Regions from separate parts of the Micromonospora sp. WMMD1102 genome, predicted to be linked through region 2. Evidence: riboswitches for the same ligand, from Rfam matches in the RefSeq annotation. Region 2 holds a riboswitch; each other region holds the start of a gene.
The links. A riboswitch is a leader RNA that binds a small molecule or an ion and turns the genes downstream of it on or off. The one in region 2 is predicted to bind cobalamin.

Region 1 (5,896 bases), 870 kb from region 2:
CCGGTGACGGTGTAGCCGGCGCCTTGCAGGGCAGCCAGGCCGGTGGGCGGGTCGCCGAGGTAGCACGCGGTCTGCACGCCGAGGCCGAAGGCGGTGAAGTCGACGACGACGGTGACCCCGGTGCCGGGGCTGCACGCAGCGGCGTGCGCCGGGCGGGGCGTCGGGTCGGCGGCGACCAGCCCGGCCGCGACGACGATGATGGCGATCAGCGCGGCGAGGTGGCGGCGGATCCGGATGGGCATTGGTGAACCTCCCGTGGTGGTCATCGGTGCGGACACGCCAGGGTCGGGGCGGCCGGACGGGAGCCGGCGGCGGACAGGGTGGCGAAGCCCACCCCCGCCAGTCCGGAGACGGCTTGGGCGGTGGCGCGGGTCGCGGTGCTGGGGTCGTACCCGCCGTCGGTGTAGGCGATCGCGCCCCGGTCCACGGCGGGTGCGGTGCAGGTCTGTTGGAGGCTGGTCAGGTACTGACGGGCGTGCAGCCACGGCACGGCCCGACCGGCAGCGGCGAGCGCCTGCGCGGCCAGTCCGGTGCTGTTGGCGTTGGCCACCCCGTTCGCGGTGAACGACCCGTCGTCGGCCTGTACGGAGACCAGCCATCGAGCCGCCGCCTGGGCGACGAGGGGACGGTCGGCGGCGAGGAGTGCCTGGATCGCCAGTGCGGTGGCGTCCACGTCGCTGACGCAGGTGGCCTGGGCGAATAGCAGGGGGAAGCCGCCGTCGGGGCAGCGGGCGCCGGCCAGGAAGGCCACCGCCGCCGGGGGTGCTTCGCCCGCCCGGTCGAATGCCAGCACCGCGAAGGACTGGCTGAACATGTTGCTGAAGTCGCCGAAGGCGGACCGGTCGGTGAACCTACCGGTTGGTGCCATCAGGGTGTGGAGGCGGGCGATCAGGTCGACACCGCCGAACGCTGCCGGATTCAGGCCGCGGACCTGTACGCCGAGGGCGAGTTTGGCGGTCGCTCCGGCGTACGCCTCGGTGCCGTCGCCGATGTAGCCGGTGGTGACCGCCGGTTGCGCCAACCAGGCGGTGGCGCTGGCGGCGTTCGTGTCGGCGACCTTCGCGGCGGCGAAGGCGAAGATCGCGTCGAGGGTGAGTCCCTGATCGGGGTAGGCGACGCCGTCGAAGACGACCTCGAACCGTTCGCCGTCGACCATCTGGCGGGCGAGCCATCCGGCGGCGGCGTCGACACGGTTGAGGGTGGATTGCGCGGCGGCCGGTGGGGCGACAGCTATGCACAGGGTGAGAGTGGCGAGTACGCCGGTGAGGAGAGTGCGGGTGCGGTGCCGGAGGAGGGCGGCCATCAATCGGTGCCTTTCCGGCCCGACGGTCGACGCGACCCGGGACCGCTCCCGGGCGGCTCCGACCCGTGGGCCACGACGGGTGGGGGAACCTTGCGGTACGTCGATGGGTACTCGGGCTCGCGGCGTATGTTCGCCGCCTACCGTTGCGGGCCAGCGCCGGCTTGTACCGGACTTCCCCCATCAACGCACAGGTATCATGATGTTGCAGTCAGTGTGCCCATCCCGGCTCGTGTCGTCAAGGTGATCATGGCCAGGTAGCCGACGAGGGTTCCGGCCGGCACGTACCCGAACTCGCTCACGCCAGGCCGGCCTGGCTGGCGAGGGCGCGGCGCAGCGTCAGGCGGTGCTCGCGGCGGATCTGCGCCTCCTGGTAGCGGCGGCGGTCGTCGTCAGTTTCCGGCAGTAGTGCGGGGACCGGTCGGGGTTGTCCGTTGTCGTCGACGGCGACCATCACCAGGTGGGCGGTGGCGACGAGGGTGGGTGGAACGGCGCGGTCCCACCGGTCGGCGGTGACGGTGACGGCGATCTCCATCGACGACCGGCCGGCCCAGGTGATCCGGGCCTCGACGTGGACGACGTCGCCGACGCGTACCGCCTGAAGGAAGGCGGTTTCGTCGATGGCGGCGGTGACGGCCGGGCCTTCGGAGTGGCGGGCGGCGACCACGCCGGCGACGGCGTCGATCAGGTTCAGGATCCGGCCGCCGTGCACGGTGCCCATCAGGTTGGTGTGGTGCTGGTCCATGATCTGCGACAGGGTCAGCTGCGATGCGGACGGTGGGCGGCTGGGCAGAATCGTGTCGCGCACGGGTTGTCCCCCGAAGGTGGTCGTGACCTGCGGCAGGAAGGACAAACCACACCGACCGTCGGGCGCCGTGGTAGGCGGTACCGGACGGGTACGCGGTCCGCCCGGCCCACCCGCGAGGCCGGCGGCAGCACACACCCGGTCGGTGTGTGCGGCGCGGGCAGGTCTTCGGACTCGCGGGCACGTCCGGACCAGGGTCCGGTCTCCTACTGGCCGTCGCTTCCCAGGCGCGGGTGCGCCCAGTGCCGTTGACGGCGGTCGTTCCTGCTCACCGCTGCGGGGCAGTCCCGGATTCACACCGGGTTCCCTCTTACGACGCCCCGCCTGCACGGGCGGGGCGAACCAGCGCTGACGCCGATGATAGCCGCCGCCGTCCCACGTTGTGGACTTCGCAAGGGGCCTCCAGCCCGGAGTGTGCGGATCGTCTCACCGACGCGGCGCCGACAGCTGCGAGTACGCCGTCATCCCCTGCGGGTCGCAACGGCCGGGCCGCCTGACCGGCGGCTCGGGCGAGACAGTCACTGCGCTCACCGGTCGGCGCCCTGCCGGGTGTGTTCGAAGGTCGGTGTGGTGTGGAAGTTCGCCCGCCGTGCGGCGCGGCGGAAGGCACCGAGGACCGCTGGGCCGGTGAGGGTGACGAGGATCGCGGTGGTGACGGCGCGGCCGGTGTCCCAGCCGAGTGAGGTGACGGTGAAGAAGGCGAAGTATCGCTGGAACTGTTCGAGCAGGGGCAGGCCGGGTTGGTAGGCGATGGAGCTGTCGGGGTCGAGGGAGAACGGCCAGAAGGACAGGTTGAGCATGAACCCGAACAGGTAGCCGCTGACCGCCGAGTAGCCGGCCAGCAGCGCGATCTCCGCCTTGCCGCTTGCTTTGGGTAGTAGGCCGGCGAGCATGCCGACCCAGGCGCAGCCGAACATCTGGTATGGCATCCACGGTCCGACGCCGCCGGTGAGGAGGGCGGAGGCGAACAGGGAGGTGCAGCCGAGTGCGAACCCGAATCCGGGGCCGAAGACCCGTCCGGCGAGGACGAGGATGAAGAACACTGTTTCGATTCCGGCGGTGCCGGCGCCGAGGGGCCGTAGGGCGGCGTTGATGGCGGAGAGGACGCCGAGCATGGCGAGGGCTTTGGCGTCGATGCGTCGGTCGGCGATCTCGGCGAAGACGACGGCGAGGACGAGGACGAGGAGGGCGCCGAACATCAGTGGTGGGGTTTCGGCGGCGCCGAACGTGCCGGGGGCGACGACGAACGGCCAGAGGAAGGCGACGAGGCCGACGAACGACGCCATCACGATCGTGGCGGTCGCCCGGGCCGGGACCTGTACGGCGGTCACGGCTGTGCCTGGGGTGTGTCGAGGGCGGCGGCGACCTGGCCGACGGTGAGGTACGGCAGCGGGGCGAGGATCTTCGCGATCTGTGGGGCGAAGGTCGGTGACGCGGTCAGGACCGTCGGGGCGGGGCCGTCGGTGACGACGTCGCCGTCAGCCATCACCACGACCCGGTCGGCGGCGGCGGTGGCGAACTCGACGTCGTGGGTGGCCACGACGATGGCGTGTCGTTGCCCAGCGAGTTGGTTCAGGGTGCGGACCAGGGCGGCTTTCGCGGTGTAGTCGAGTCCTCGGGTCGGTTCGTCGAGCAGCACCACCCGGGGTGTGACGGCCAGTTGGATGGCCAGGACCAACGCCAACTGCTGTCCGGCGGAGAGGTCGCGCGGGTGTGCGGTGTCGGCGATGCCGGGAGCGAGGTCGTCGAGTAGCCGCCGGGCGGTTCCGGGGGTGGCGCCGTCGCGGTCGGCCTGGTCGAGTTCGGCGCCGACGGTGTCGAGGTAGAGCAGGTCGGTGGCGGTCTGTGGCACCAGCCCGACCAGGCGTCGCGCTTCGACGGGCGACAGCTTGGCCGGGTCGCTGCCGCCGGTGCGGACGGTGCCGCCGGCGCGGCGGCCGGCGCCCTGCAACGCCCACAGCAGGGACGACTTGCCCGATCCGTTACGGCCCATCAACGCCACCACCTCGCCGGCGTGCAGATCGAGGGTGGCGCCGCGAACGGCGACGACCGGGCCGTGCCGGACCACCACTCCCCTGGCGGTCAGCGTCACCTCGCCGTCGGCGCATGCGGGACGGTGTGGGACCGGTGGTGTGGCGGGTAGCCGCTGCCGCAGGGTGGGAGTGTGTCGGCGGGCGTCGCGGACGGACAGCGGTGGCGGTGCCCACCCGGCGAGGCGGCCGAGGTGCACGATCGGTGGGGCGACGGTGCTTTCAGCAAGGAGGGTGGCCGGGTCGCCGTAACGGGCGGTGCCGTCGCCGTCGAGGCGGATGAGGCGGTCGGCGTACGGGATGACGCGTTCGAGGCGGTGTTCGGCGAGGACGACGGTGATGCCGAGGTCGTGCACGAGGCGGGTGATGGTGGCGAGGACGTCCTCGGCGCTGGTCGGATCCAGGGCGGAGGTGGGTTCGTCGAGGACGAGTACCCGGGGGTGGGCGGTGAGGGCGGCGCCGATCGCCACCCGCTGCTGCTGGCCGCCGGAGAGTTCGTGCAGGCCCCGGTGGCGCAGGTCGGCGAGGCCGAGCAGGTCGAGGGTCTCCTCGACCCGGGTCCGCATCACCGTCGGGGTGAGGGCGAGTTGTTCCATGCCGTAGGCGAGTTCCTCCTCGACGGTGTCGGTGACGAACCCGGCGACCGGATCCTGTCCGACGACGCCGACGAGTTCGGCGAACTCGCGCGGCGGGTGCTCGGCGGTCGACCGGTCGGCGACGGTGACCCGGCCGGTGAGGGTGCCGCCGGTGAAGTGCGGGACGAGGCCGTTGATCGCGCCGAGGAGGGTCGACTTGCCGGAGCCGGTGTGCCCGACGACCAGGCACAGTTCGCCCTCGTCGATCATGAGGGTGACGTCGCGCAGCGCCGGTCGGGGGCTGTCGGCGTAGGTGATGCTGACGTGGTCGAAGCGGATCACGGGTGGGCTCCGGCGGCGGGAACGGCGATCGGTCTGGGCCGTGGTGGTGGGGGTGCGGCGAACGCGGCGAGCGCCGCGAGGAGGATCGCGGCGGTGGGTAGCAGGGGCAGGGTCGGCCACGTCAGCGGGTACAGGCCGGGGTTCAGCTCGGCGGGGTCGTAACCGGTCCCGGCGGTGAGGACGACGGCGGTGACAATGCCGCAGCCAGCGACGACCCATTCCGGCCACTGCCACGGGTCGGGACGGTAGCGGCTGCGGGAGACCCGCCGCCCACCGACGGCCAGGCCGATGACGCTCAGAACGATGCCGGTGGCCAGGGCGCCGAGGCTGACGGGCCGGGGCACGCTCGGATCGAGCAGGCCGTAGACGCCGACGCAGAGGCCGGCCATGCCGGTGAGCATCAGGGCGCCGGTGAGGCGCCGGGAGGTGCGGGTGGCGGTGCCGGTCCGGCCGTAGCCTCGGGAGTCCATCGCGGCGGCCAGCCGCAGGGACCGGTCCAGCGCGTCGTGCAGCACCGGCAGCGCGATCGCGCGTACCGCCCGCAGCCCCCGCGAGCGGCCGGCGCGCAGCCGGCGGGCCCGGGCGACCCGCTGCACGCTCTCCACCAATTGCGGTGCGACGCTGAGTGCGACGGTGACGGCCACGCCGAGTTCGTAGAGAGCGCCGGGCAGCACCTTCAGCGCCCGTTTCGGGTTGGCGAGGCTGTTCGCCGCGCCGATGCAGCACAGCAGGCAGGCCAACCGGAGCCCGTCCAGCGCGGCAGACAGCGTCGCCTCCAGCGACACCGGGCCGCCGATCTGGATTCCGGCATACCAGTCGGGGGTCGGCACATGCGGCAGCCGGA
Region 2 (8,274 bases):
CTCATGAGTGACTGGACTGCCTTTGGACGGGTGGATGCGGACGGGAACGTCTACGTCAAGACGGCCGAGGGTGAGCGGATGGTCGGTTCCTGGCAGGCCGGTGCGCCGGAGGAGGGTCTGGCCCACTTCGCCCGCCGCTTCGCCGACCTGGTCACCGAGGTCGACCTGACCGAGGCCCGACTCAACTCGGGAGCGGCGGACCCGTCCGGATCGCTCGCCACCATCCGGCGGCTGCGGGCCTCCCTCGCCGACGCGCACGTGGTCGGTGACATCGACGCGCTCGCCACCCGGCTGGACCGGCTGGCCACCCTCGCCGAGGGAAAGGCCGGCGAGGCGCGGGCGGCCCGGGAGACCGCCCGGGCCGAGGCGGTGGCCAGGAAGACCGGTCTGGTCGAGGAGGCCGAGAAGCTGGCCGCGGAGTCCACCGGGTGGAAGACCGCGGGCGACCGGCTCAAGGAGATCCTGGAGGAGTGGAAGACCATCCGGGGGGTCGACAAGAAGACCGACGGCGAGCTGTGGAAGCGGTTCGCGGCCGCCCGGGACGGCTTCACCCGGCGCCGTGGGGCGCACTTCGCCACCCTGGACGCCCAGCGCAAGCAGGCTCAGGCGGCAAAGGAGGAGCTGGTGGTCGAGGCCGAGTCGCTGGCCGACTCGACGGACTGGGCCGCCACCGCCAACCGGCTGCGGGAGCTGATGGCCGAGTGGAAGGCCGCGCCGCGTGCCTCGAAGGAGGCCGAGGAGCGGCTCTGGGAACGGTTCCGAGGCGCTCAGGACAGCTTCTTCTCCAGGCGTAGCGAGGTCTTCTCGGCCCGGGACGCGGAGCAGCGCGGCAACCTCGATCGCAAGCAGGCTCTGCTCGCCGAGGCCGAGGCACTCGACGTCGACGGCGATCCGCGTGGTGCCCAGGCGAAGCTGCGGGAGATCCAGGGGCAGTGGCACGAGGCGGGTCGGGTGCCCCGGGACGCGGCGGCCAACCTGGACCGCCGGCTGCGCGCGGTGGACGAGAAGGTCCGCCAGGCGATGGACTCGGCGTGGCGGCGTACCGAGCCGTCGGCCAACCCGCTGCTCGCGCAGATGCGCGACCAGGTCGCCGAGGCCGAGCAGCGGCTGGCCCGGGCCCAGGCAGCCGGTGACGCGAAGCGGATCCGGGAGGCCGAGCAGGCCCTCGTCGCCAAGCGCCGGTTCCTGGAACTGGCCGAACAGGCCAGCTGACCCTCCTCGCGGGACCAGACCGCTGACGGTCCTCTCAGGACAGCACAGCTGACCGCCGCGCTCCGGCCACCCGGTACGTACCGGGTGGCCGGTCCGTTCCGGCCGTCCGGCCATTTACAACCATCGAAGACCGTGATTCCATCTTGAGGAAAGCGCTTGCCTCCGGACGCGACCAGAACCAGGCCGTACGGGGGCAGCGTAGGCGTGGGAGCCATCGTCTCGAACACGGCTTGGAACCGCGGCGCGGGTCGGCCGGCCACCGGGCGCCGCAGGGCACGGCACCCGAGGTGACCGGTCCAACGCGCGTGCGTCCGAACGAGAAGGAGAGCACGATGCTCGTACGACGGCGCCGGACGGCGCTGATCCTCAGCACTGCCGCCACCACTGCCGCGCTCGCCGGAGCAGGCGTCATAACCGCCGTATCCGCCTACGCCGCGGTCGGTTGTTCGGTCAGCTACTCGGTCGGCTCACAGTGGCCGGGTGGCTTCAACGGCAACGTCACGATCACCAACCTCGGCGACCCGCTCAACGGCTGGACCCTGCGCTGGTCGTATTCGGCCGGGCAGGCGGTGACCCAGGCGTGGAGCGCGAACGTGACGCAGAGCGGGAGCCAGGTCACCGCGACGAACGTCGACTACAACGGCAGTGTCGCCACCAACGCCAGCGTGTCGTTCGGGTTCAACGGCAGCTACTCGGGCTCCAGCAACCCGGCGCCGACCAGCTTCACCGTCAACGGCGTGGCCTGCACCGGCGGCACCAACCCGGGGACCCCCGGGCCGACCGCGACCACCCGGCCGCCGACCGACCCGACCACCCCGCCGACCACCGGCCCGACGCTGCCGCCGCAGACCGGGCTGGTCGGCTGGGCCACCCAGAACGGCGGCACCTCCGGCGGCGGCAACGCCGCGGCCACGACGGTGACCAGCGCGTCGGCGCTGACCAGCGCGGTCGGCTCCAGCAGCGCGGCGGTGATCCGGGTCTCCGGCACCATCTCCTGCTCCGGAATGCTCCGGGTCCGCTCCAACAAGACGATCGTCGGGGTCGGCTCCGGCGCCACCATCTCCGGCTGCGGGCTCAACATCAACGGCGACCGCAACGTCATCATCCGCAACCTCAACTTCCGGGGCTGGGACGACGACGCGATAAACGTCCAGGAGTCGGCGACGAACATCTGGATCGACCACAACAGCTTCACCAGCGGGTACGACGGTGCCGTGGACATCAAGCGCGGCTCCGACTTCGTCACCGTCTCCTGGAACCGGGTCTACGGCCACGACAAGTCGATGCTGCTCGGACACAGCGACGACAACGCCAGCCAGGACCGCGGCCACCTGCGGGTCAGCTACCACCACAACTGGTTCGACGGGTCCAACCAGCGGCACCCCCGGGTCCGGTTCGGCAACCCGGTGCACGTCTACAACAACTACTACAACAACATCGGCGGCTACGGTGTCGCCTCCACCGAAGGAGCCGGGGTACTCGTCGAGGGCAACTACTTCGAGAACACCGACGACCCGTACCACCTCGGTGAGGGCGACTCGGGGCCGGGCAGCCTGGTCGCCCGGAACAACCACTTCGTCAACTCCGGCGGCGGGCAGACCGGCGGCAGCGTGGCCGGCATCCCGTACTCGTACCAGCTCGACAGCGCCAGCAGCGTGAAGTCGATCGTCACCAGCGGTGCCGGCACCGGTCGCATCGGCCTCTGACACCCGGACCGGCCTCTGACACCCGGACCGGAAGGGCCGCCGTCGCCCGTCAGCGGGCGGCGGTGGCCCTGCCCCGGCAGCACTCAGCCGTTGCAGGCGGCGGCGGTGGGCAGCGGCGGCGGCACGCCGATGGCGGGCAGGCCGAGCGAGACCCCACCGGTACGTGTTGCCCGGCCCGCCTCGGCCGCGTCCCCGGCCCGGGTACGCCGGTGGGCCAGCGGCTCCCCGTCGGCGTTCAGGTGGTGCGGGGCCGCGTAGCTGACCGTGGTGTGCACGATGTCGCCGGGCCGGATCTTCCCCTCGTACGAGCCGGCGGCGAAGTGCACCAGCCGGCCGTCCCGGGCCCGCCCGGAGAGCCGTCCGGTGCGCTCGTCCTTGCGGCCCTCGCCGACCGCGACCAGCACCTCGACCGGGCTGCCGACGAGCTTCCCGTTCTCCGCCCAGGTGATCTCCTCGACGCAGCTGACCAGCCGCTCGTAGCGCTCCTGGACGACCTGCTTGGGCAACTGGTCCGGCATGGTCGCGGCCGGGGTGCCGGGACGCTTGGAGTACTGGAAGGTGAACGCCGAGGCGAACCGCGCCGCCCGGACCACGTCCAGGGTGCGTTCGAAGTCGGCCTCGGTCTCGCCGGGGAAACCGACGATGATGTCCGTGGTGATCGCCGCGTCCGGCATCGCCGCCCGGACCTTTTCGATGATCCCGAGATAGCGGTCCGCCCGGTACGACCGACGCATCGCCCGGAGCACGTCGTCCGAGCCGGACTGCAACGGCATGTGCAGCGAGTGGCAGACGTTCGGCGTCTCGGCCATCGCCGCGATCACGTCGTCGGTGAAGTCCTTCGGGTGCGGGCTGGTGAACCGGACCCGCTCCAGCCCGTCGATCTCGCCGGTGGCCCGGAGCAGCTTGCCGAACGCGAGCCGGTCGCCGAACTCCACGCCGTACGAGTTCACGTTCTGGCCGAGCAGGGTGACCTCCAGCACACCCTCGGCGACCAGGGCGCCTACCTCGGCCAGGATGTCGCCGGGGCGGCGGTCCTTCTCCCGGCCACGCAGGGCCGGCACGATGCAGAAGGTGCAGGTGTTGTTGCAGCCCACCGAGATCGACACCCAGCCGGCGTACGTCGACTCGCGCCGGGTCGGCAACGTGGAGGGGAAGACCTCCAGCGACTCCAGGATCTCCACCTCGGCGGCGGTGTTGTGCCGGGCCCGCTCCAGCAGCACCGGCAGCGAGCCGATGTTGTGGGTGCCGAAGACCACATCCACCCAGGGCGCCCGGCGGACGATCTCGCCCCGGTCCTTCTGCGCCAGACAGCCGCCGACCGCGATCTGCATGCCGGGGTGCTTGTCCTTGACCGGACGCAGGTGCCCGAGATTGCCGTAGAGCCGGTTGTCGGCGTTCTCACGTACCGCACAGGTGTTGAAGACCACGACGTCCGGATCGTCGGAGTCGGCGGCACGCACGTAGCCGGCCTGCTCCAGCAGTCCGGAGATCCGCTCGGAGTCGTGCACGTTCATCTGGCAGCCGTAGGTGCGCACCTGATAGGTGCGCGGGCTGCCGAGGGTTGCGGTAGTCATGACAGTGACAGAGTATCCGCAGGACCCGGGAAGCCCGATCCCCCCGGGACGTCCACCCCTGCCCCGACGGGAAGGTAGCGCCATGTGCCGGAGCATCAAGACCCTTCGCCAGCCGTACGCCGAGGTCGTCACCGAGACGGACATCGAGGCGGCGGCGTTGCAGTACGTCCGCAAGATCTCCGGGTTCCGGGCCCCGGCCGCGCACAACGCGGCGGCCTTCGACGCCGCGGTGGCCACGGTGGCCGAGGCGACCCGGACCCTGCTCGACCAGCTCGTGGTGAAGGGCGGCCCCGGCCGACCGACGCCGACCGAGCGGGCCGCAGGCTAACGACCGGGCGACCCGGTCGGCGGTCAGGCGGCGGCGAGGGCCGGGATCACCGAGTCCGGGGTCCAACGCGACCGCTGGCAGGGCGACCAGCCCCGGCAGCGCGGGCTGAGCACGGTGCAGAGCCGCTGCTCGGAGAGGACTTCGCCGTCCTCGTCCTCCCGCACGTCGTGGTGCACCGGTCGTATCGTGCCGTCCGCCGCCACCAGCAGGTGCCGTCCGGCGTCGAGGGTGTCGTCCGGCAGCAGGCAGGCCCGGCCCAGCCGCCGGGCGAACGCCGCGACGGCGCCCACCTCCGGCAGCCCTGCCGGCACCCCGTAGCAGTCGACGGAGGTCGGAAAGTCCCCGCGACGGTGCCAGACGTCGACAAGCAGCGCGCCGGACGGCACCCGAGCCGGGTCGACCCCGCCGAACGGCAGCACCGGTACGTCGAGCGCGTCGGCAAGCGCGCGGCGGATCTCCGAGGCGGCGACGCGCCTCTCCGTCCTCCAGTTCCACAGCTCGATCATTGCCGCCTCCTCGCCGTAATCGTTCGTGGCTGGATGCCGGTCTCACCTCGGGCATCCCCCGTCGGGCCGGATCACCCCTGGTGTCTGGGTGTAACGGCCTCACCCACGATGGTGCCGGGCACACCGGGCCGAGAGCGGCTAAGTTACCGGTCTGTGACCATATCCGCCGAAATAGACGAGCCTTGACTACCTATTGTAGTCGGAGCAGCACCTCGTTCCGGTGCGGCCTCGCCGGTGGCGCTCACCCAGCGTGGCCTGTTCGGCCAGCCCGGTCGGGCACCGGACAGTTCCGGACCGACCATCCTCCGGGCCCGGCTGCTCGCCAACGCTCCGACCTGGATGACGCCGGGGCCGGGTTTCCGGTCCGACTGTCGACCGGGGACACGACTGCTGGGATCCACGACACGCCCGACACACCATCTGGTGTTGCCCATCTCCCATCCCACCCAGATATGGTGTTTCCCGCAGCTGGTTCGGCCGTCCTGACTGGTCGGTCGAGACAACAGGGAACCCGGTGGAAGTCCGGGACTGCCCCGCAGCGGTGAGTGGGAACGACCGCCGTCAACCAAGCACTGGACCAGCCGGTCCGGGAAGCGACGGCCAGTAGGCGACGCCCCGGCGTCCTGCCCACGAGTCCGAAGACCTGCCAGCGCGCCGTACGCCGACCGGTGTGCGGCGGTCGAAGGCCGCGCGGGACGGCCGACGCCGGAGCCGGCCGCGGTTGTTCGCCGCGGGCCGGCGGCGTCCTCCCGCGCGCTCGACGACCTCGGGCGAGGCGTGAGGAGAGGGCCATGACGGTCGCGCACGAGCAGACCGCGGCGCCGGAGCAGGCTGCGGGTGGGCCGGACCAGGATGCAACTGGGCCGGGGCAGGCCGCGGTGCCGGAGCCGGCCGCGGTGCCGGAGCCGGCCGCGGTGCCGGAGCAGCGCCGGCAGGTCATGCGGGTCCGCAAGCGGAACGGCGACCTGGAGTCGGTGGACGTCAACAAGATCGTCCGGGCCGTGGAGCGCTGGGTCGACGACCTGGACGAGGTCGATCCGCTACGGGTGGCGACGAAGACGATAAGCGGGCTGTACGACGGGGCGACCACCGCCGAACTGGACAGGCTCTCGATCCAGACGGCGGCGGAACTCATCGGCACGGAGCCGCAGTACTCGAGACTGGCGGCCCGGTTGCTGGCCGCGTTCGTCGACAAGGAGGTACGCGGTCAGGGGGTGGCCAGCTTCAGCCAGTCCATCCGGTACGCGCACGGTCTGGGCCTGATCGGCGACGACACGGCCGCGTTCGTGGCCCGAAACGCCCGCAAGCTCGACGACGCCGTCGACCCGGACGGTGACCGGCGGTTCGAGTACTTCGGGCTGCGTACCGTCGCCGACCGTTACCTGCTGCGGCATCCGGAGACCCGACTGGTGGTGGAGACGCCGCAGCACTGGCTGTTGCGGGTCGCCTGCGGACTGTCCCGGACGCCGGGCGAGGCGATCGGGTTCTACCGGCTGATGTCGTCGCTGGCCTACCTGCCGAGTTCGCCGACGCTGTTCAACTCCGGCACCCGGCACACCCAGATGTCGTCCTGTTTCCTGGTCGACTCGCCGAGGGACGAGCTGGACTCGATCTACGAGCGTTACCACCAGGTGGCGAAGCTGTCCAAGTTCTCCGGTGGCATCGGCATCTCCTGGTCCCGGGTACGGGGCCGGGGCGCGCTGATCCGGGGCACCAACGGCCGGTCGAACGGGATCGTGCCGTTCCTCAAGACGCTCGACGCGGGTGTGGCGGCGGTGAACCAGGGTGGCCGGCGCAAGGGTGCGGCCTGCGTCTACCTGGAGCCGTGGCATCCGGACGTCGAGGAGTTCCTGGAGCTGCGGGACAACACCGGCGAGGAGGCCCGGCGTACCCACAACCTGAACCTGGCGAACTGGATCCCGGACGAGTTCATGCGTCGGGTCGAGGCCGACGGCGACTGGTCGCTGATCGACCCGTCCGACGCGCCCGAGCTGCCCGACCTGTTCGGGGACACCTTCGACGAGGCGTACCGGGCGGCCGAGAAGAAGGCCGTCCGGACCGTGCGGGCCAGGGAACTGTACGGGCGGATGATGCGCACCCTGGCGCAGACCGGCAACGGGTGGATGACGTTCAAGGACGCCTCGAACCGGCTCTCCAACCAGACCGGCGAGCCGGGCAACACCATCCACCTGTCGAATCTCTGCACCGAGATCCTGGAGGTCAACAGCGACACCGAGACCGCGGTCTGCAACCTCGGCTCGGTCAACCTGGCCGCGCACGTCACCGCCGACGGGGTCGACTGGGCGAAGCTGCGCGACACCGTACGCACGGCGGTGGTGTTCCTGGACCGGGTGATCGACATCAACTACTACCCGGCGGCGCAGGCGGCGGCGTCGAACCCCCGCTGGCGGCCGGTCGGGCTCGGGCTGATGGGCTTGCAGGACGCGTTCTTCACACTTCGGCTGCCGTTCGACTCGGCGCCGGCCCGGGAGCTGTCGACCCGGGTACAGGAGGAGATCTTCCTGACCGCGTTGGAGACCTCGGCCGGGTTGGCCGAGCGGTTCGGTCCGCATCCGGCGTACCCACAGACCCGGGCGGCCCGGGGTGAGCTGCACCCGGACCTGTGCGGCGCGGAGCCGGCCCAGGCGGAGCGGTGGGCCGCGCTGCGGTCGACGATCGCCGCGCACGGCCTGCGCAACTCGCTGCTGGTCGCGATCGCCCCGACGGCGACGATCGCCTCGATCGCCGGCTGCTACGAGTGCATCGAGCCGCAGGTCTCCAACCTGTTCAAGCGCGAGACGATGTCCGGGGAGTTCCTCCAGATCAACACCTATCTGGTACGCGAGCTGAAGGCGCGCGGACTCTGGACGGCGCCGATCCGCGACCAGATCAAGCGGGCCGAGGGCTCGGTGCAGGGCATCTCCGAACTGCCGCCGGAGGTACGGGAG
Region 3 (8,274 bases), 870 kb from region 2:
ACGCGACCCGGATGACGATGACCGACAGCGCGAGGATCAGGTAGTAGTGGAACGCCCTGGCCCAGGGCGCGTCGGTGCGGCGGACGGTGACGACGAAGCCGAGTACGGCGAAAATGAGGGCCAGCAGCAGCGGGTTGCTGGTGCGGCTGGCCGCCGTGGCCAGGGCGAGTGCCCACAGCCACCAGGCGACCGGATGCAGCCCTCGGGGCAGCCGCGCGGCGCGAAGACTCGCCGTGTTCACGCCGGATCGGGCGCCACGCGCGGCCGCGTGCTGAACCGAGCGCGGGTCACGGTGCCGGTTCCACCGGTGGCGCGGCGTCCGAGCCGGTACGGCGGCGACGCCAGCCGAGTACCGCGCCGCCGCTCCCGAGCAGCGCGAGTACGCCGAGGGTGATCAGCAGCGGGCCGGCCGAGCCACGGTCGGCGGGTGCGGCCCGGGTGGGGACGGCGTCGACCACCGTCGGGCCGCCGCTGCCCTCGGTGTCGGTCGGCCCGGCGCCGCTGTTCGAGGCCGTCGGGCTCGGTGCGCCGGACGGCCACACCGTGGCGGGCGGGGTCCCGCCGAGGGTGCCGGTCGGACCGGTCGGCACCGGCACCGTGGTGGCGTCGTCGGCTGTCGCGGGTGGTGCGGGCGCCTGCGCCGGAGGTGGGTTGCCGCCGGGGGCGGGCCGGTTGGTGGTCGGAGCCGGGGCCGGCGGTGGATTCGGGACCGGGGCGGTGTTGTGGGCCCGGACGCTGTCCGGGCTGAACGTCGGCCGGCCCTTCGTACCGCCGATGTCGGTTCCCCCGAAGATCCACAGATCGACACTGCCCGGCTTCGGTTTGTAGCTCATCGCCCCGAGCTGGCTGTACTCCCACGTGTTCGTGCCAGGGTCGGCATGCCAGTACGACCAGTACGCCGACGCCGGCGGAGTCAGCACACACCGCTCCTCGCTCGGCGGCGGGTACTGGGTGCCGTTGCGGAAGCCGGAGTACCCGATCCGGCAGATGAACGCCGGCCCGTCGTGTCCGGTGCCGGCGGTCTTCCAACCACCCTGGTTGAGCAGCTGGTAGCCGGTCGTCGGGGTGGTGCCGCAGGAGCGCAGCAGCGGACCGCCCCACCGGCTGAAGTCGACGGCGAGGATCACCCCGGAGCGGGTGGTGCACTGGCCCAACGGCATCGGCGCCGCGTACGCGGACGCCGGGGCGATGACCGCCGCCGCCTGCACCACGGCCAACGCGGCGACGGCGACGCCGATACGGCGGATCATGACCGGCCTGCCGTGTCGATGGTGGTCCGGCGGCGGCGGGCGAGGACGAGCAGGACCACACCGGCGATGATCAGGAAGAGCGCGCCGAGGGTCAGCGAGACGATCGAAGCGCCCGTCACCGGCATCGCGTCCGGCGGCGGCGTCGCGCTCGATTCGCTGGATACCGACGGTGACGGGGTTGGTGAGGTCGACGGGGACGGGGTGTGCGACGGGGACGGCGTCGGGGAAGGGTCGAGGTCGTGTACGTCCCGTAGCAGCGTGCCGAACGAGATCCCGGTCGCGCCGCCGACGACCTGGGTCGAGGCGCGTACGTCGGAGCCTGCCTGCCCGTCGGCGGCGACATTGAACCCGCCGTCAAGGTTCTGCTGCCCGGCCAGGAACGCCAGCGCCTTACCGATCTGGTTGCTGTAGGTCCCGCGCCGCAGCGTCATCCCCTGGACCGCCAACGCGGTGGAGTTGGTGGAGATGCCGGCCGCGCCCGGGAACCCGCCGTCGGCCTGTTGCTGGCTGGCGATCCAGCCGAGGGCCCTGTCGACGGCGGTAACGGCATCCGGGTCGTCGGGGAGCATCGCCAGGGCCATCGCGGCCATCGCCGTACTGTCGACCTCGTCACCGCTGCCCTCGGCCGGGATCAGGCTCGGGAACGCGCCGTTTGCCCGCTGGAGACTCTTGAGGAACTCGATCGGGGCGGCGGCGTCCTGCGTCCGCCCGGCCCGCAGTTGCGCGATGATGCCCAGGACCTGCGCGAACACCGACGGCGCGTTGCGGTAGTTCCCGGCGGCGGCGCAGCCGGTCGCCGGGTCGGCCGTGGTGCAGGTGATGTCGTGCAGGGCGGTGATCAGGTCGTGGCCGCCGAAGGTGCCCGGGTCGTAGCCGGTGACCTGGGCGAGGAGCGCGACCTTGCCGATCGCGCCGCCGGACGGAAACTCGGTGCCGATCCCCAGCCAACTGTCGACGGTGAACTCACTGTCGCCGACCTTGCCGCCGCTGCGGATGAAATCGGTGATCGCCCGCAGCTTGGCGTCGTCGAGACCGGCGGCGGCCAGCGCGAACGCGCCGTCGATCGTCAGCCCGAACTCGGGGAAGCCGGGGAACGATTCGTAGTAGCGGCCGTCGACGAGCTGCGTCGGGGCGACGAGCCACGCCACACCCTTGGCCAGATCCGGTGTCGGACCCTGCGGCGGCTCCCCACCCGGCGGATGCGTCAGCGTGGCGAGATTCTGCCCGGCCAGGGTCGGCAGCGCGCCCGAGGTCGCGACCAGGTCCGACTCGGTCACCGTCGCATCCGGGCTCAGGCCGCCGTCGGCGGCCGTCCGGGCGGCGAGGAAACCGCGCGCCGCGGCGACCGGCTCCGCCGCCCCGACCGCGAGTAGCCCCTGCGCCGCCATCGCGGTGGTGTAGCTGTCCGACGCCCCGGCACCGGCATAGGGCAGGTAGCCGCCGTCGGCCTGCTGCGCCCCCGTCAGGTACGCCTTCGCGGCCGTGACCTCGCTATCGTGCCCGCCGAGTACGGACAGGGCAAGCAGTGCCGCACCGGTGTTCGCCGGATCCGGTGTGCACGGGTCACCGGGCGCGATCAGCGAGTCGGCGAACCCACCCCCGGCGCACTGCCACTGCAACAGCCGCTCGAAGGCGGCCGCCGGTGGAGTCACCCCGGCGCGGCGCAGGGCGAGCAGCGCGAACGCGTGCGTCACCGGGGCGTACGAGCCGGCGAAGTCCCCGGCCGCGGTGCAGCCCGCGCCCGCGTCGGCCGCCGTACACACCCGATCGGTGAGCACCGCCAACAGGTCTCGACCGCCGACGTCATGCGGGTCGCCGCCGGTGATGGTGACCAGGAGCGCGAGGTTGGCCGCGTTGAACTGGTTGGGCAGCCCGTCGGCACCGTCGGGGAGGACCGCCGCCTCCACATGCGCGGCAAGGTAGTCGCGCATCTTCGTCAGGGTCGGGTCCTGCCCGCCCGAGGCGGCGAGCGCCGTCGCGACCACGATGCTGCGGGTGTGGTCGACGAACTGCCCATCCGGGTTGTAGACATGGTCACCGTCGGTCAGCTTCCCCACCAGGTAGGACGAGGCGGCGGCGATCTGCGCCTCGGTCGGCGGGGCGCCCGGCCCGCCGGGACCGGCAGTCGGGGAGACGGTGGGAGACGGCGTGGGGCCGGCGGCTCGGACCTCGTCCGGGGTGAACGTCGGCCTCCCTGTCGTACCACCGATGTCGGTGCCGCCGTAGACCCACGCCTGCACCTCCCCCGGCCCCGGCACCTTCGCCATCGCACCGAGCGGACTGTACGTCCACCCGTCCTGCCCCGGCGGGGCGTACCAGTACGACCAGTACGCGGTCGCGGGCGGGGTGAGCTGGCACGCCTCCCGCTCCGGCGTCGGGTACTGGGTGCCGCCGTCGAAAGCCGCGTTACCGATCCGGCAGATGAAGCCCGGCCCGTCGTGTGCCGTGCCTGCCGTGGTGAACCCGGCCTCGTGCAACAGGTCGAAGCCGGTCGTCGGGGTCGCGTCGCAGCCCCGCAGCACCTGACCGTCCCACGGACGGAAGTCGACGGCGACGACCGCGCCGCTGGTCGGCGTGCACGCCTCGATCGGATCGGCGGCGGCCACGGTCGCCACCGCCACCCCGGTCACGCCGAGGGTGAGCAGTGCGGTGACGGCGGCCCAGAGGCGGGACCATCGGCGGGTGAGGGACGGCATGGGCGGCTCTTCCAGGGGTGTGAGCGGCGTAGACGCGGCCGCCGCCCGGTGCCTTTCCCGGTGCGGTACCCGCATCGTGACCTCGACGACGCTGACGCATCTCCAGCCAGGTAATCCGACTCGTCCCGACGGTGCGGAACCTACGGCTGCGGGCCAGTGCCGGGATTTGACCGGCTTCCCCTGGGTGCTGGAGCACTTCATCGCAACACAATGGTCTTGCCAGCGTCAATCGCCCGCCGATGTCGGCTGGATAACAGCGCGACGTCGATCGTTGTCGTAGCGTCACCGCCGTCGACGTGTGGGGGAACCCGGTCAAAGTCCGGGGCTGACGCGCAACGGTAGGGGTGGGTGACCATCCGAGCCCGAACACCCACGCGGCGATGTACCAGCTGCGGTATCCGTCCCACGCGCCCATGGGTCCGGCCCCGCCTCGCAGTCCGCCGCCCGTCACCGTCCGGTCCGGGTGCGGTTCGGGGCCGAGTCGCGCCCCGACCTGGAGGAACCCGATGCGCCGCAAGCGCCCTGCTCTCACCCTGGCCGCACTGGCCGCCACCGCGCTGGCCGCCACCGCACTGGTCGTGGCAGTGGCCACGCCGGCCGCCGCGACGTCCACACCGGCCCAGATCACCACGGCCAAGAACAACGGCGTCGCGTACCTGAAAACCCTGCAAGCCGCCGACGGCAGCTACGCCGGCGCCGGCCTGTCCCTGGAATGGGCGTTCAGCGCCTTCGCCGCCGCCGGCACCCACCCGGTCGACGTGTACCCGGGCGGCGACCCCAGCAAGAACGCCCGCACCGCGTACCAGACCCACCTGTCCGCCGTCTCCTGGCCCGGCGGCTCACCCGTCGTCACCGACTACGAACGCGGCATCCTCAACGCCTACGCCGCCGGCATCGACCCCGCCCGCGTCTCCGCCTCCCGCAACCTCATCGCCGACGTCGTCGGCTACTGGCAGACCGGCACCACCGGCTACTACGGCCCACCGGCGAACTTCAACGGCACCGTCTTCGCGGTCCTCGCCCTCGCCGGGGCCAAGACCCAGGCCGGTAGCGCCCGGATCCCGCAACGGCTGCTCGACCTGTCCGTCACCCGGATCCGCAACAACCAGCACAACGACGGCGGCTGGAACTACAGCCAGGCCGAGGGCAACCCGTCTCAGCTCGCCGCGCCCAGTGACATCGACATGACCGGCGCCGCCATGGCCGCCCTCTGCGCGGCCGGAGTCCCGAACACCGACGCCGACGTGGTCCAGGCGAAGACATTCCTCAAGGGCAAACTGGTCAACACCACCGGCGCGTTCAACTCCATGTTCGGGGCGAACACCGACTCCAACGGCTGGGCCGTCTCCGGCCTCAACGCCTGCGGCATCCCGAGCCAGGGCGCCGACTTCACCACCCCCGCCGGGCGCACCCCGATCGACTTCCTCCGCGCCCAGCAACTGTCCAGCGGCGGCTTCAAGTACCTGCCGTCGGACACCAGCCCTTCCGGGTACGCCTCCGTCGACGCCGTCCGCGCCCTCGGCGGCGGCGGCTTCACCGCCGCACCGCCCACCCCGGTCACGGCCGGCGCCCCGAGATGGGTCGCGGCGAGCGGATTCACCGCCGGCACCCCGGCGAAGATCACCCTCGTCGTCGACAACGGCACCACCGTCCTGCCCTGCGCGGTCACCCTCACCCCGACCGCCGCCACTACGACGCTCGGCACCGTCCTGACCGCCGCCGCGACCAGCGCCGCGCCAGCCGGCTGCGTCACCAGCGTCACCCCCAGCTCGGGCACCGGCACGATCACCGCGATCAACGGACTCGCCAACACCGGCACCACCACCTGGAAGATGTCCCGCGACGGCGGCAGCCCGACGAGCGCCACCCGCGGCGGAACCATCACCGTCGGCGACGTCGTCCACCTGCGTTACGGTTCGTGACCTGACCCCTCACCGCCGCCCGCTCCTGCGGTAGCTCCTTGCACGCCCGCTACTGCTGGTGCCGCGAGCCCCGCTCCGGGCGTGGGCTCGCGGCACCGGCCAGAATAGGCCGGCACCAGCGCGGACAGGAGGAACAGCGATGCGAGTGGTGTCCCTGGTCCCGTCGCTGACCGAAGCCGTCGCGGCCACCCTGCCCGGGCTCCTCGTCGGCGCCACCGACTACTGCACCCACCCCGCCGGACTGGACGTGCCCCGCGTCGGCGGCAGCAAGTACCCGGATCTCGACCGCATTTTCGCCCTGCACCCCGACGTCGTACTCATGAACGTCGAGGAGAACCAGCGCTCCGACGCCGAGGCGATCGAGGCGGCCGGGGTACGTGTCCGGCTCACCTACCCCCGCACCGTCGACCAGGCGCTCGACGAACTCGCCGACCTGCTGCGAGACCTCGGCACCAGTCAGGAGCCCGAGTGGCTGGCACAGGCCCGCGCCGCCTGGGCCGCCGTCACCCCGGCCATCCCGCCACGCACCGTCATCGTTCCAGTCTGGCGGCGCCCCTGGATCGTTGCCGGCGGCGACACCTTCACCTCCGACGTGCTACTCCGGCTCGGCCTACGCAACCTCTACGACGACACCTCCGACCGGTACCCTCGGCCGACCCTCGACGACCTGCGCGCCGCAGCACCCGACCTGGTCGTACTGCCCGACGAGCCCTACCCGTTCTCTCCCACTGACGGCCCCGAGGCATTCCCCGACACCCCCTGCGCCCTGGTCTCCGGACGACACCTCACCTGGTACGGCCCCTCACTCGCCGAAGCACCCCGACTGCTGACCGCCCAGCTCACCCGGCCGGCCCGCAAAGCCCCGCACTGACAGCTTCGCGGCGGTCCGGTCACGGCTCGGCATTCGTCACGGTCCAGCCACCCGCGTGACCGACCCTGGTGCTGGCCGATCGGCTCGCGTGCACGGCCCCGGCCGTGACCAGAGCGTTCAGGGTGCGGTGCACCGTGGACAGGTCGACACAGACGCCGAGGGTGGCGATCCGGTCGCGTACCTGCGCGGCGCTGAGGTGGGTGGCGTTCGCGAGCGCTTGCAGGACCGCCTGCCGCCCCGCGGTCCGACGCCCGCCGCTGTCTCGCAACGCGGCAAGGGCTGTTGCCACGCGTTCGTGTGCGTCTTCCGTCACGCCGGCCAAGTCGCCCTCCGATCACCATTCTTGCCATAGTGTGGCAGAAGCAACCCTTTGGCAGAACCGGGAAGGAATTCACGGATGGCCGTCTACACGCTCCCCGACATGCCCTACGACTACGGCGCACTCGAACCTGCCATGTCCGGCGAGATCCTGGAGCTGCACCACAGCAAGCACCACGCCGCGTACGTCAAGGGCAGCAACGACGCCCTCGACCGACTCGCCGAGGCCCGGGACAAGGGCGACTACGAGACCCTGGTCGGGCTGGAGAAAAGCTTCGCGTTCAACCTTTCCGGCCACGTACTCCACTCGATCTTCTGGAACAACCTCTCCCCCGACGGCGGCGACCGCCCCGACGGCGACCTCGCCGCCGCCATCGACGAACACTTCGGCTCCTTCGACGCGTTCGGCAAGCAGCTCTCCGCCGCCACGAAGAGCGTCCAAGGCTCCGGCTGGGGTGTCCTCGCCTGGGAACCGCTGAGCCGCCGACTGATCGTCGAGCAGGTCTACGACCACCACGGCAACGTCGGCCAGGGCTCCACCCCGATCCTCGTCTTCGACGCCTGGGAGCACGCCTACTACCTGCAATACCGCAACGTCCGCCCCGACTACGTCGACCGACTCTGGAATCTGGTCAACTGGACCGACGTCACCGCCCGGTTCGACGCCGCCCGAGCCAGCCAGCCGAAGATCTGACCCCGGTGGGCCACCCCGACCCGGTCCACACCGCCGAGACGGTGCAACGCGCCGCCGGAGTCATCGCCGCACGCCGACGCGGCGATCTCGACGGCGCCGAAGCCCTCCTCTCCACCTTCCCCACCGAACAGGCGAAAACGCTGGGCTTCTATCTCCTCGCCGACCTCGCCCTCGGCCTGCTACAGGCGCAGTCTGGGCAGTCGATGGACGACCTTGTCCGGGAGCTGTCCTTGCACCTCGCCACGGCCGCGGACCAGCCACCGTCGGGAGGCCGGTAGCGGCGGTCGAGCGCGGCCCACCGTCGCACGGGCCGGAAGGGGTTCCCTTCCGGCCCGTCGGCCAGGATCCGGATGCCCCGGGGGTAGCGGTTAGGAGCGCCGCCGCCGTGACGTGGCCGCGTACGGCGGGCTACGGTTGCAGCGCGTCGAGGTGTCGTTCGGGCCCCAGCCGGGAGGTGGCCTATGCGGTCCGGGGCATCTGGTGTCGTCGCGATCATGGGATCCGGTGAGACCAGCCCGACGAT
Region 4 (8,274 bases), 860 kb from region 2:
TGCGTCTGCCGTTCGACTCACCGCAGGCGCGAGAGCTGTCGACCCGGGTACAGGAAGAGATCTTCCTGACCGCGCTGGAGACCTCGGCCCAGCTGGCCGAGCGGTTCGGCCCGCATCCGGCGTACGCCGAGACCCGCGCGGCGCGGGGCGAGTTGCACCCGGACCTGTGGGGTGCCGAACCCACCCAGGTGGAGCGGTGGGCCGCGCTGCGGTCCGCGATCGCCGCGCACGGCCTGCGCAACTCGCTGTTGGTGGCGATCGCGCCGACGGCGACGATCGCGTCGATCGCCGGCTGCTACGAGTGCATCGAGCCGCAGGTCTCCAACCTGTTCAAGCGCGAGACGATGTCCGGGGAGTTCCTCCAGATCAACACCTACCTCGTGCGGGAGCTGAAGTCACGAGGGCTGTGGACCGCCGCGATCCGCGAGCAGATCAAGCGCGCGGAGGGCTCCGTACAGGGCATCGCCGACCTTCCCGGCGACGTACGGGAGCTGTTCCGCACGGCGTGGGAGCTGCCGCAGCGGGCCCTGGTCGACCTGGCCGCCGCCCGTGCCCCGTACATCGACCAGTCGCAGTCGCTGAACCTGTTCATGAGCGCGCCGACCATCGGCAAGCTCTCCTCGATGTACCTGTACGCCTGGAAGTCCGGGCTGAAGACCACCTACTACCTGCGGTCGCGTCCCGCGACCCGGATCCAGCAGGCCACCGTCGCCGTCGCCCCGGTGGTCAAGCCGATCGTCGCAATGAGCGACGACGAGGCGTTGGCCTGTTCCCTGGAAAACCCCGAGAGCTGCGAGGCCTGCCAGTGACCACCACGTCCGAAACCCGCACCACCGCCAGCACCGGCACCAGCTCTGGTGAGCGGCACCTGCTGCTCGACCCGGGCATGGACCTGACCCTCCGCCCGATGCGCTATCCGCAGTTCTTCGACCGGTTCAAGGACGCGATCAAGAACACCTGGACCGTGGAGGAGGTCGACCTGCACTCCGACCTCGCCGACCTGGCCAGACTCTCCCCGGCGGAGCAGCACCTGGTCTCCCGGCTGGTTGCGTTCTTCGCCACCGGCGACACCATCGTCGCCAACAATCTCGTGCTCAACCTCTACCAGCACGTCAACTCCCCGGAAGGCCGCCTCTATCTCTCCCGGCAACTGTTCGAGGAGGCGGTGCACGTTCAGTTCTACCTGAACCTGCTCGACACCTACGTCCCGGACGAGAAGGAACGGTTCGAGGCGTTCGCGGCGGTGGAGAACATCCCCTCGATCGCCCGCAAGGCCGAATTCTGCTTCAAGTGGATCGACTCGATCTTCGAACTGCGGGAGCTGAAGACCCGCGACGACCGGCGGGCGTTCCTGCTCAACCTGATCTGCTTCGCCGCCTGCATCGAGGGACTCTTCTTCTACGGCGCGTTCGCGTACGTCTACTTCCTGCGCTCCCGGGGAGTGCTGCACGGGCTCGCCTCCGGCACCAACTGGGTGTTCCGCGACGAGTCCATGCACATGGCCTTCGCCTTCGACGTCGTCGACACCGTACGCGCGGAAGAGCCGGACCTGTTCGACGCCGACATGGAACAGCAGGTCAAGGACATGCTGGCCGAGGCCGTGGAATGCGAGGTCCAGTTCGCCGCCGACCTGCTCGAACAGGGCGTCTCCGGTATGTCGCTGGCCGACATGCGCGAATACCTCCAGCACGTCGCCGACCGGCGCCTGGCCATGCTCGGCATCGAACCGATGTACGGCAGCCGCAATCCGTTCGCTTTCATGGAGTTGCAGGACGTGCAGGAGCTGTCGAACTTCTTCGAGCGGCGGGTGTCGGCCTACCAGGTCGGGGTGACCGGCTCGGTCAGCTTCGACGACGACTTCTGAGCCGGCGACGAATTTCGGCCGGCTGAGCCGGGTCGCTGCCCTGGGCGGTGCTGTCGCCGCCCAGGACAGCGGCGACCCGGTCACAGACACAGTCCGCGGGCCGGGTTGCGGTGACGATGGCGCGGATATGCGCGAGACGGTCCTCGGCGTCCCGCAACTGCTGGTGCAGCCGCATGGCCCGGGCGGCCCGGGCACCCACCTGTCGGCGGGACGCGTCGAGGCGTTCGAAGTCCGCGGGCGAGACTGCGATCATCTCCCGGCCATCGACAATCACGGCGCGCTTGTCGATCTTTCGGCCCATGCGGCACCTTCCCGTGCGGACGAATATCGGACGACAAGTCAACCACGCAACGCCCGGACACCGGTCCCGTACGTCGGACAGCCTGGCGCCGATTCGACCATCAGGCCCGTACGATGGCGGGCGGTGCTGGTTCGTCCCACCCCGCCAGGATGGGACGTCGCAAGAGGGAACCCGGTGGAAGACCGGGACTGCCCCGCAGCGGTGAGTGGGAACGACCGCCGTCAACGAAGCACTGGACCGGAAGGTCTGGGAAGCGACGGCCAGTAGGCGACCTTGTGTCATGCCCACGAGTCCGAAGACCTGCCAGCGCTGCGCACACCGCCCGGTGTGCGCCGCCGGCGGCCTCTCGGGAGGGCCAGGGCGGAAGCCGGTACCTCACGCGTACCCTCCCTTCCCCCTCCCGTGTCCGTCGGGCACTTCGAGGGAAGGACCCCTGTGATGAATACCGCATTCGGGCAGAGCACCGTGCTCGGCTACCCGCGTATCGGCGCCAACCGGGAGCTGAAGAAGGCCGTCGAGGCATACTGGGCCGGCGGCATCGACGCCGAGGCCCTGGAGGAGATCGCCGCCGGGCTACGGGCCGAGGTGTGGCGGACGCTGGCCAACGCCCGCGTCGACGCGATCCCGTCGAACACGTTCTCCTTCTACGACCACATGCTGGACACCGCGGTGGCGGTCGGCGCGATCCCGGCCCGGTTCGCCCGGCTCGGGCTCTCCGCGCTGGACACCTACTTCGCGATGGCGCGCGGCGTCGATGCCGAGCCGGCGCTGGAGCTGACGAAGTGGTTCGCCACCAACTATCACTACCTGGTGCCGGAGATCGACCCGGACACCGTCTTCACGGCGAACCCGGCCAAGGCGCTGCGCGAGTACACCGAGGCCCGTGACCTGGGTGTTTCCACCCGGCCGGTGCTTGTCGGTCCGGCCACGTTCCTGCTGCTGGCCAAGGGTGTCGGCCCGTTCGCCCGGCTCGACGACCTGGTCGAGGCGTACGCCGGGATCCTCACCGCCCTTGCGGAGGCGGGCGTGGCCTGGGTGCAGCTCGATGAGCCCGCCTACGTCGCTGACCGCGACCCCGAGGAGATCAACGCCCTACGCCGCGCCTACACCCGGCTCGGCGAACTCACACACCGGCCGCAGATCTTCGTCGCCACGTACTTCGGTGAACTCGGCGACGCCCTGCCGGCCCTGCTGGACACCCCGGTCGAGGCGGTCGGCCTGGACCTGGTCGCCGGGCCGGGCAACCTCGACCGACTCGCCGCCGCCGGCCCGCTGCGCGGCAAGACGATCGTGGCCGGCCTGGTGGACGGCCACAACATCTGGCGTACAGACCTGCGCGCCGCCATCGCCACCGGAGCGACCGTCACCGCGCTGGCCGATCACGTCGCCGTCTCCACCTCCTGCTCGCTGCTGCACGTCCCGGTCGACCTCTCCGTCGAGACCCGTCTCGACCCCGACTTGTACGCCCGGCTCGCTTTCGCCCGGCAGAAGGTCGACGAGGTCGTCCTGCTCGGCCGCGCGCTGCGCGACGGCACCGCCCACCTGCCCGAGCCGCTGCCGCCCGTTCCAGCGGCCTGGCGGCGTGACGACGTCCGGGCCCGGTTCGCCGCGCTCAGCCCGGTGGACCGGCAGCGCGGCGACTACGCGGGCCGGGCCGCCGCCCAGCAGCAGCGGCTGGGGCTGCCGGAGCTGCCCACCACCACGATCGGCTCCTTTCCGCAGACAGCCGAGCTGCGCAAGGCCCGCGCCGAGTACCGGGCCGGCCGGCTCGACGACGCCGGCTACGTCCAGCGGATGCGCGCCGAGGTCGAACACGTCATCCGGCTCCAGGAGCAGCTTGGGCTGGACGTGCTCGTGCACGGTGAGCCGGAACGCAACGACATGGTCCAGTACTTTGGCGAGCAACTCGACGGGTTCGCCGCTACCGCGCACGGCTGGGTGCAGTCGTACGGCTCCCGCTGCGTGCGCCCGCCGATCATCTACGCCGACGTCGCCCGCCGGGCGCCGATGACGGTCGAGTGGTCCACCTACGCCCAGTCCCTCACCGATCGGCCGGTCAAGGGGATGCTCACCGGCCCGGTCACCATCCTGGCCTGGTCGTTCGTCCGTACAGACCAACCCCTCGCGGAAACCGCCGACCAGGTCGCGCTCGCCCTGCGCGACGAGTGCCACGACCTAGAGACCGCCGGGATCCGGGTCATCCAGGTCGACGAGCCGGCCCTGCGCGAAACCCTGCCACTGCGCAAGGCCGACCAGAAGGCGTACCTGGACTGGGCGGTGGGTGCCTTCCGGCTGGCCACCAGCGGCGTCGCCGACGACACGCAGATCCACACCCACCTGTGCTACTCCGAATTCGGCGAGGTCATCGGTGCGATCGACGCCCTGGACGCCGACGTGACCAGCATCGAGGCGTCCCGCTCGAAGATGGAGGTCCTCGACGACCTTGCCGCGATCGGCTACCGCCGGGGCGTCGGCCCCGGGGTGTGGGACATCCACTCGCCCCGGGTCCCGTCGCGTGACGAGGTGGTCGAGGCCCTGCGGCGGGCGGTCGCCGCCGTGCCGGCCCAGCGGCTGTGGGCCAACCCGGACTGCGGCCTGAAGACCCGCGGCTACCCCGAGGTCGAGGCGTCGCTACGCCACCTGGTCACGGCCGCCGCCGAAGTCCGCGGTAACTGACATCGCCGCGCCGGGTGGGCTCTCTCCGGAGAAACCCGCCCGGCCCGATCGGGAAGTGACATCGGTCACGCAGCGCCTCAGACCGCACTGCGGCGACCGTTGTTGAGGCTTGGGATGAAACCCGCGCCAGTACCGCCGGCCAATCGGCGGCACGTCATCGAACCCGGGAATGTACGGTGGCGACCGATCCTTGATCGCAGGTACCGGTCTCGCGGTCACATGGACACCAGAGCCTTCGCTGAAGGATCGTCGCTGTGCATGTCGATGGCGAAACGGCCGATGTCCGCTGTACCGGGTGACCGCAGCGGCGGCGCCGGCGAGAGTCCGGCAGGGATTGGCGGCGTCGCCGCCGATCACGGCGGTTTAGCTGCGGACGAGGGAGCTGGCGCACCCGGAGCGGCGATGACCGACAACTCGAGAACAGCCGGCAGGTCGGCTTTTCCGGGCCCACCGGCCTGGATCCACTCGATCAGGTCGGTGAGCACGGCGTCGTCGAGGACCAGGCCGAACCACACCGGGCGGGCGCCGGCCCGCCGGGCGGCCGGGGTCGGGTTGACCACGAAGACGTTGGACTGAGTGCAGACGTCCAGGCAGTCGCTGGTGCGTATCTGATGCTCCCGACCCAGGGCCGCACGGACCCGGTCGAGCTGGGCATCATGGTCGAGCTGCGGATGTTTGGTCCGGCTGCCGCAGCAGCAGTCCCGGCACACGGTCACGGTGCAGCCCACGTCAACGCTCAAAATGGACCACCACGGTAGCCGGTGCGGATTCGCGCATTCTCCGCGCCGCGATCAAGCTGCGGGCGGTCACTTGAGCCAGTCGTTGCCGGGCAGCTTGCTGAGCTGTCGGATGTCGAGCGTCGGCGAGACCGATGACTTCGGGGCCACGCCAAAATGCTCCACCGCTTTGCGTACCCACTCGGCCGCGTCGATGTTGAGAGGGCCGGAGACCCACATGGCGTACGGCAGGTTGACGAACCGTCCATCCTTGACCGCCTTGAGGTTGCGGGATGCCGGGTTGGCCTTCAGGGTGTCGATCTTCTGTTGGTACGACTGTCCCGGGTAGTCGACGAAGAAGATGACGTCCGGGTTCGAGGCGGCGAGCCGTTCCCAGCCCACCTCGGTCCAGGTGTCCTTCACGTCGGCGGTGGCGTTGGTGACCCCCGCGGCGTCGAAGATGGCCTGCGGGCCGCCGTACGATCCGGAGGTGAAGACGGCGTCGGTCCCGGAGTCGAAGAGGAACGCCGTCGGCTTCTCGCCACTCGTGGGGGCCGCCGCCAGTGTTGCCCGCCGCTTTTCGATGTCGGCGACGACGGCGTCCGCGGTCTCGCGGTGGCCGGTCAGCGTACCGACGTTGTGCAGGTCGGTGGTGAGGGCCGTCCACGCGTCCATCGTGCCGCGGGCGCCGTTGTCCTGCTTGCATGTCTCGCTGAGCAGGTAGGTCTTGATGCCGTGGGTCGTCAGGTCTTCGGGCATCAGGTTGCGGGACTCGCTGAACCCGTACCCGTAACCGGCGAACATCATCTCCGGCTTGACCGCCAGGACGTTCTCCAAGGTGGGGTACTCCTCCCCGACCTCCTTCAGCTGATCGATCCGGGCCTCGGGATAGGCGAGCTCTAGTACGTCCCGGTCCTGGTCGATGCCGGTGACGGCGGTCAGTTGGTCGCGTGCGCCGACGGACAGCACGATCGAGATGATGCCGCCGTCGTACGCGTACAGCCGGGTGACGGGCTTGTCGACACTCACGTCCTGCCCGCAGTTCTGGACGGTGATGGCGCCGCTGGTCGCGCTCGATCCGGCATCGCCGGAGGCGCACGCGGTGAGGGTGGACAGGCCGAGCACAAGAGCGGTGAGACGGGTACGGCCGGGCGGAAAGACGGTCATGCCGGTGAGGGGTCCTCTCGGGGGTGGATGAGCAGGTGGTGCTGCGGGAGGCTGGGGTGGGGCACCTGAACGGAGCCGACGCCGAAGTGCGTCTCGACGTGGTGGGCGCCGAGCACCTCGGCGGGCGGGCCGACGGCGACGATGCCCGCCGGCTCTGACGTCCGGTCGCTGCCCTCGCGCCAGCCGACGAGGGCGAGTCGGTCGAAGAAGCGCAAGGCGAGATCGAGGTCGTGCACGGTGGCCACCAGGGTCCGGGCGCGTGTGGCGAAGACCTCCAGGAGGTCGAGCTGCCAGGCGACGTCGAGGTGGTTGGTCGGCTCGTCGAGCAGCATCACCGGGCACTGCTGGGCCAGGCCGCGGGCCAGGGTGGCCCGGCGCCGCTCGCCGCCGGACAGTTGGTCGGCGATGGTGTCGATCCGGTCGGCCAGTCCGACGGCGTCGAGGGCGCCGCGCACGAGATCGTGCTCGGCGCTGCCACCGCGGGCCCAGGGACGGGTCTGCGGCACCCGGCCGAGGGCGACCATCTCGCCGACCCGTAGCTCGGACGTCGTCACGTCTTCCTGGGGTACATAGGCAAGCCGCCGGGCGCGCTCCCGGTTCGGGAGCCGCCGCAGATCGACCAGCCCGCCTCCGCCGTCGGCGATCAGCGCGGTTCCGGCGCTGGGGTGCAGCACTCCGGCCAGCACCCGCAGCAGCGTCGTCTTCCCAGCGCCGTTCACCCCGACGATGCCGAGCCGTGCGCCGTCGGCGACGTCGAGGTCGACGCCACGCAGCACGGTGCGGCCGCCCAGCCGGGCGGAGACGTCGTGCAGGCGCAGGGCGGGGGTCATCGGTCACCACCGAACCGGTACGCGCCTCGGCCCATGAGCAGCAGGAACAGGGGCGCCCCGAGTACGCCGGTCACCACGCCCAGGGGTATTTCCTGCGGTCGCACCGCCACCCGGGCCAGCACGTCGACCCAGACGAGGAACACCGCACCCGCCACCGCCGCGACCGGCAGGACGACCCGGTGCCGGGCGCCCACGACCAGCCGCGCCGCGTGCGGAACGAGGAGTCCGACGAATCCCACTCCTCCGCTGACCGCCACCAGCACACCGACGACCACGGACAGGGTCACGAACAGCGCCGTTCGCAGCGCGGTCACGTTGATCCCGAGAGCTGCGGCCGTCTCCGGCCCGGCTGCCAGCGCGTCCAGCCAGCGATGCACGGCCAGCAAGCCGGCCGCGAGGACGACGACGAACGCGGCGGGTATCCAGAGTTTCTCCCAGGTGGCTCCGCCGACGCTACCCAGCATCCAGAACATCACCGAGTCGGCCGCGCGCTCGTCGTCGCTGAGAAAGACCAGCAGCGAGGCGATCGCCGACAACCCGGAGGACAGGACGACGCCGGAGAGCACGAGCCGGATCGGGGTCAGTCCGCCCTGCGCGGTGGCGATCAGCCAGATCAGCAGCGCGGATCCCATCGCACCCAGCAGTGCTCCGATCGAGACTGCGTAGAGACCGAGCCCCGCGAGCGCGCCGGTGGTGAGGGCCGCGGTGGCGCCCACCGAG

Region 1: linked by a shared signal. The riboswitch ahead of O7626_RS03740 (peptidase) and the one ahead of O7626_RS07535 (ribonucleoside-diphosphate reductase subunit alpha) in region 2 are both predicted to bind cobalamin.
Region 3: linked by a shared signal. The riboswitch ahead of O7626_RS03705 (hypothetical protein) and the one ahead of O7626_RS07535 (ribonucleoside-diphosphate reductase subunit alpha) in region 2 are both predicted to bind cobalamin.
Region 4: linked by a shared signal. The riboswitch ahead of metE (5-methyltetrahydropteroyltriglutamate--homocysteine S-methyltransferase) and the one ahead of O7626_RS07535 (ribonucleoside-diphosphate reductase subunit alpha) in region 2 are both predicted to bind cobalamin.

Annotation. Positions count from the first base shown of each region.
Region 1 covers NZ_JARUBN010000001.1:784,075-789,970, reverse strand. The annotation lists gene O7626_RS03745 (hypothetical protein) at 1-242, opposite strand, end outside; gene O7626_RS03740 (peptidase) at 263-1,303, opposite strand; cobalamin riboswitch at 1,388-1,517, opposite strand; gene O7626_RS03735 (acyl-CoA thioesterase) at 1,599-2,045, opposite strand; cobalamin riboswitch at 2,247-2,467, opposite strand; gene O7626_RS03730 (ECF transporter S component) at 2,633-3,436, opposite strand; gene O7626_RS03725 (ABC transporter ATP-binding protein) at 3,433-5,052, opposite strand; gene O7626_RS03720 (CbiQ family ECF transporter T component) at 5,049-5,896, opposite strand, start outside.
Region 2 covers NZ_JARUBN010000001.1:1,650,186-1,658,459, reverse strand. The annotation lists gene O7626_RS07560 (DUF349 domain-containing protein) at 4-1,212, shown strand; gene O7626_RS07555 (cellulose binding domain-containing protein) at 1,545-2,918, shown strand; gene miaB (tRNA (N6-isopentenyl adenosine(37)-C2)-methylthiotransferase MiaB) at 3,002-4,492, opposite strand; gene O7626_RS07545 (DUF2277 family protein) at 4,575-4,820, shown strand; gene O7626_RS07540 (hypothetical protein) at 4,844-5,326, opposite strand; cobalamin riboswitch at 5,779-5,992, shown strand; gene O7626_RS07535 (ribonucleoside-diphosphate reductase subunit alpha) at 6,265-8,274, shown strand, end outside.
Region 3 covers NZ_JARUBN010000001.1:775,753-784,026, reverse strand. The annotation lists gene O7626_RS03720 (CbiQ family ECF transporter T component) at 1-241, opposite strand, end outside; gene O7626_RS03715 (hypothetical protein) at 288-1,250, opposite strand; gene O7626_RS03710 (prenyltransferase/squalene oxidase repeat-containing protein) at 1,247-3,946, opposite strand; cobalamin riboswitch at 4,034-4,171, opposite strand; cobalamin riboswitch at 4,209-4,339, shown strand; gene O7626_RS03705 (hypothetical protein) at 4,453-5,868, shown strand; gene O7626_RS03700 (helical backbone metal receptor) at 6,008-6,739, shown strand; gene O7626_RS03695 (transcriptional repressor) at 6,759-7,028, opposite strand; gene O7626_RS03690 (superoxide dismutase) at 7,137-7,751, shown strand; gene O7626_RS03685 (superoxide dismutase) at 7,757-8,029, shown strand; gene O7626_RS03680 (Type 1 glutamine amidotransferase-like domain-containing protein) at 8,246-8,274, shown strand, end outside.
Region 4 covers NZ_JARUBN010000001.1:792,461-800,734, forward strand. The annotation lists gene O7626_RS03750 (ribonucleoside-diphosphate reductase subunit alpha) at 1-809, shown strand, start outside; gene O7626_RS03755 (ribonucleotide-diphosphate reductase subunit beta) at 887-1,864, shown strand; gene O7626_RS03760 (hypothetical protein) at 1,842-2,165, opposite strand; cobalamin riboswitch at 2,276-2,488, shown strand; gene metE (5-methyltetrahydropteroyltriglutamate--homocysteine S-methyltransferase) at 2,604-4,841, shown strand; gene O7626_RS03770 (hypothetical protein) at 5,195-5,557, opposite strand; gene O7626_RS03775 (ABC transporter substrate-binding protein) at 5,648-6,724, opposite strand; gene O7626_RS03780 (ABC transporter ATP-binding protein) at 6,721-7,554, opposite strand; gene O7626_RS03785 (iron ABC transporter permease) at 7,551-8,274, opposite strand, start outside.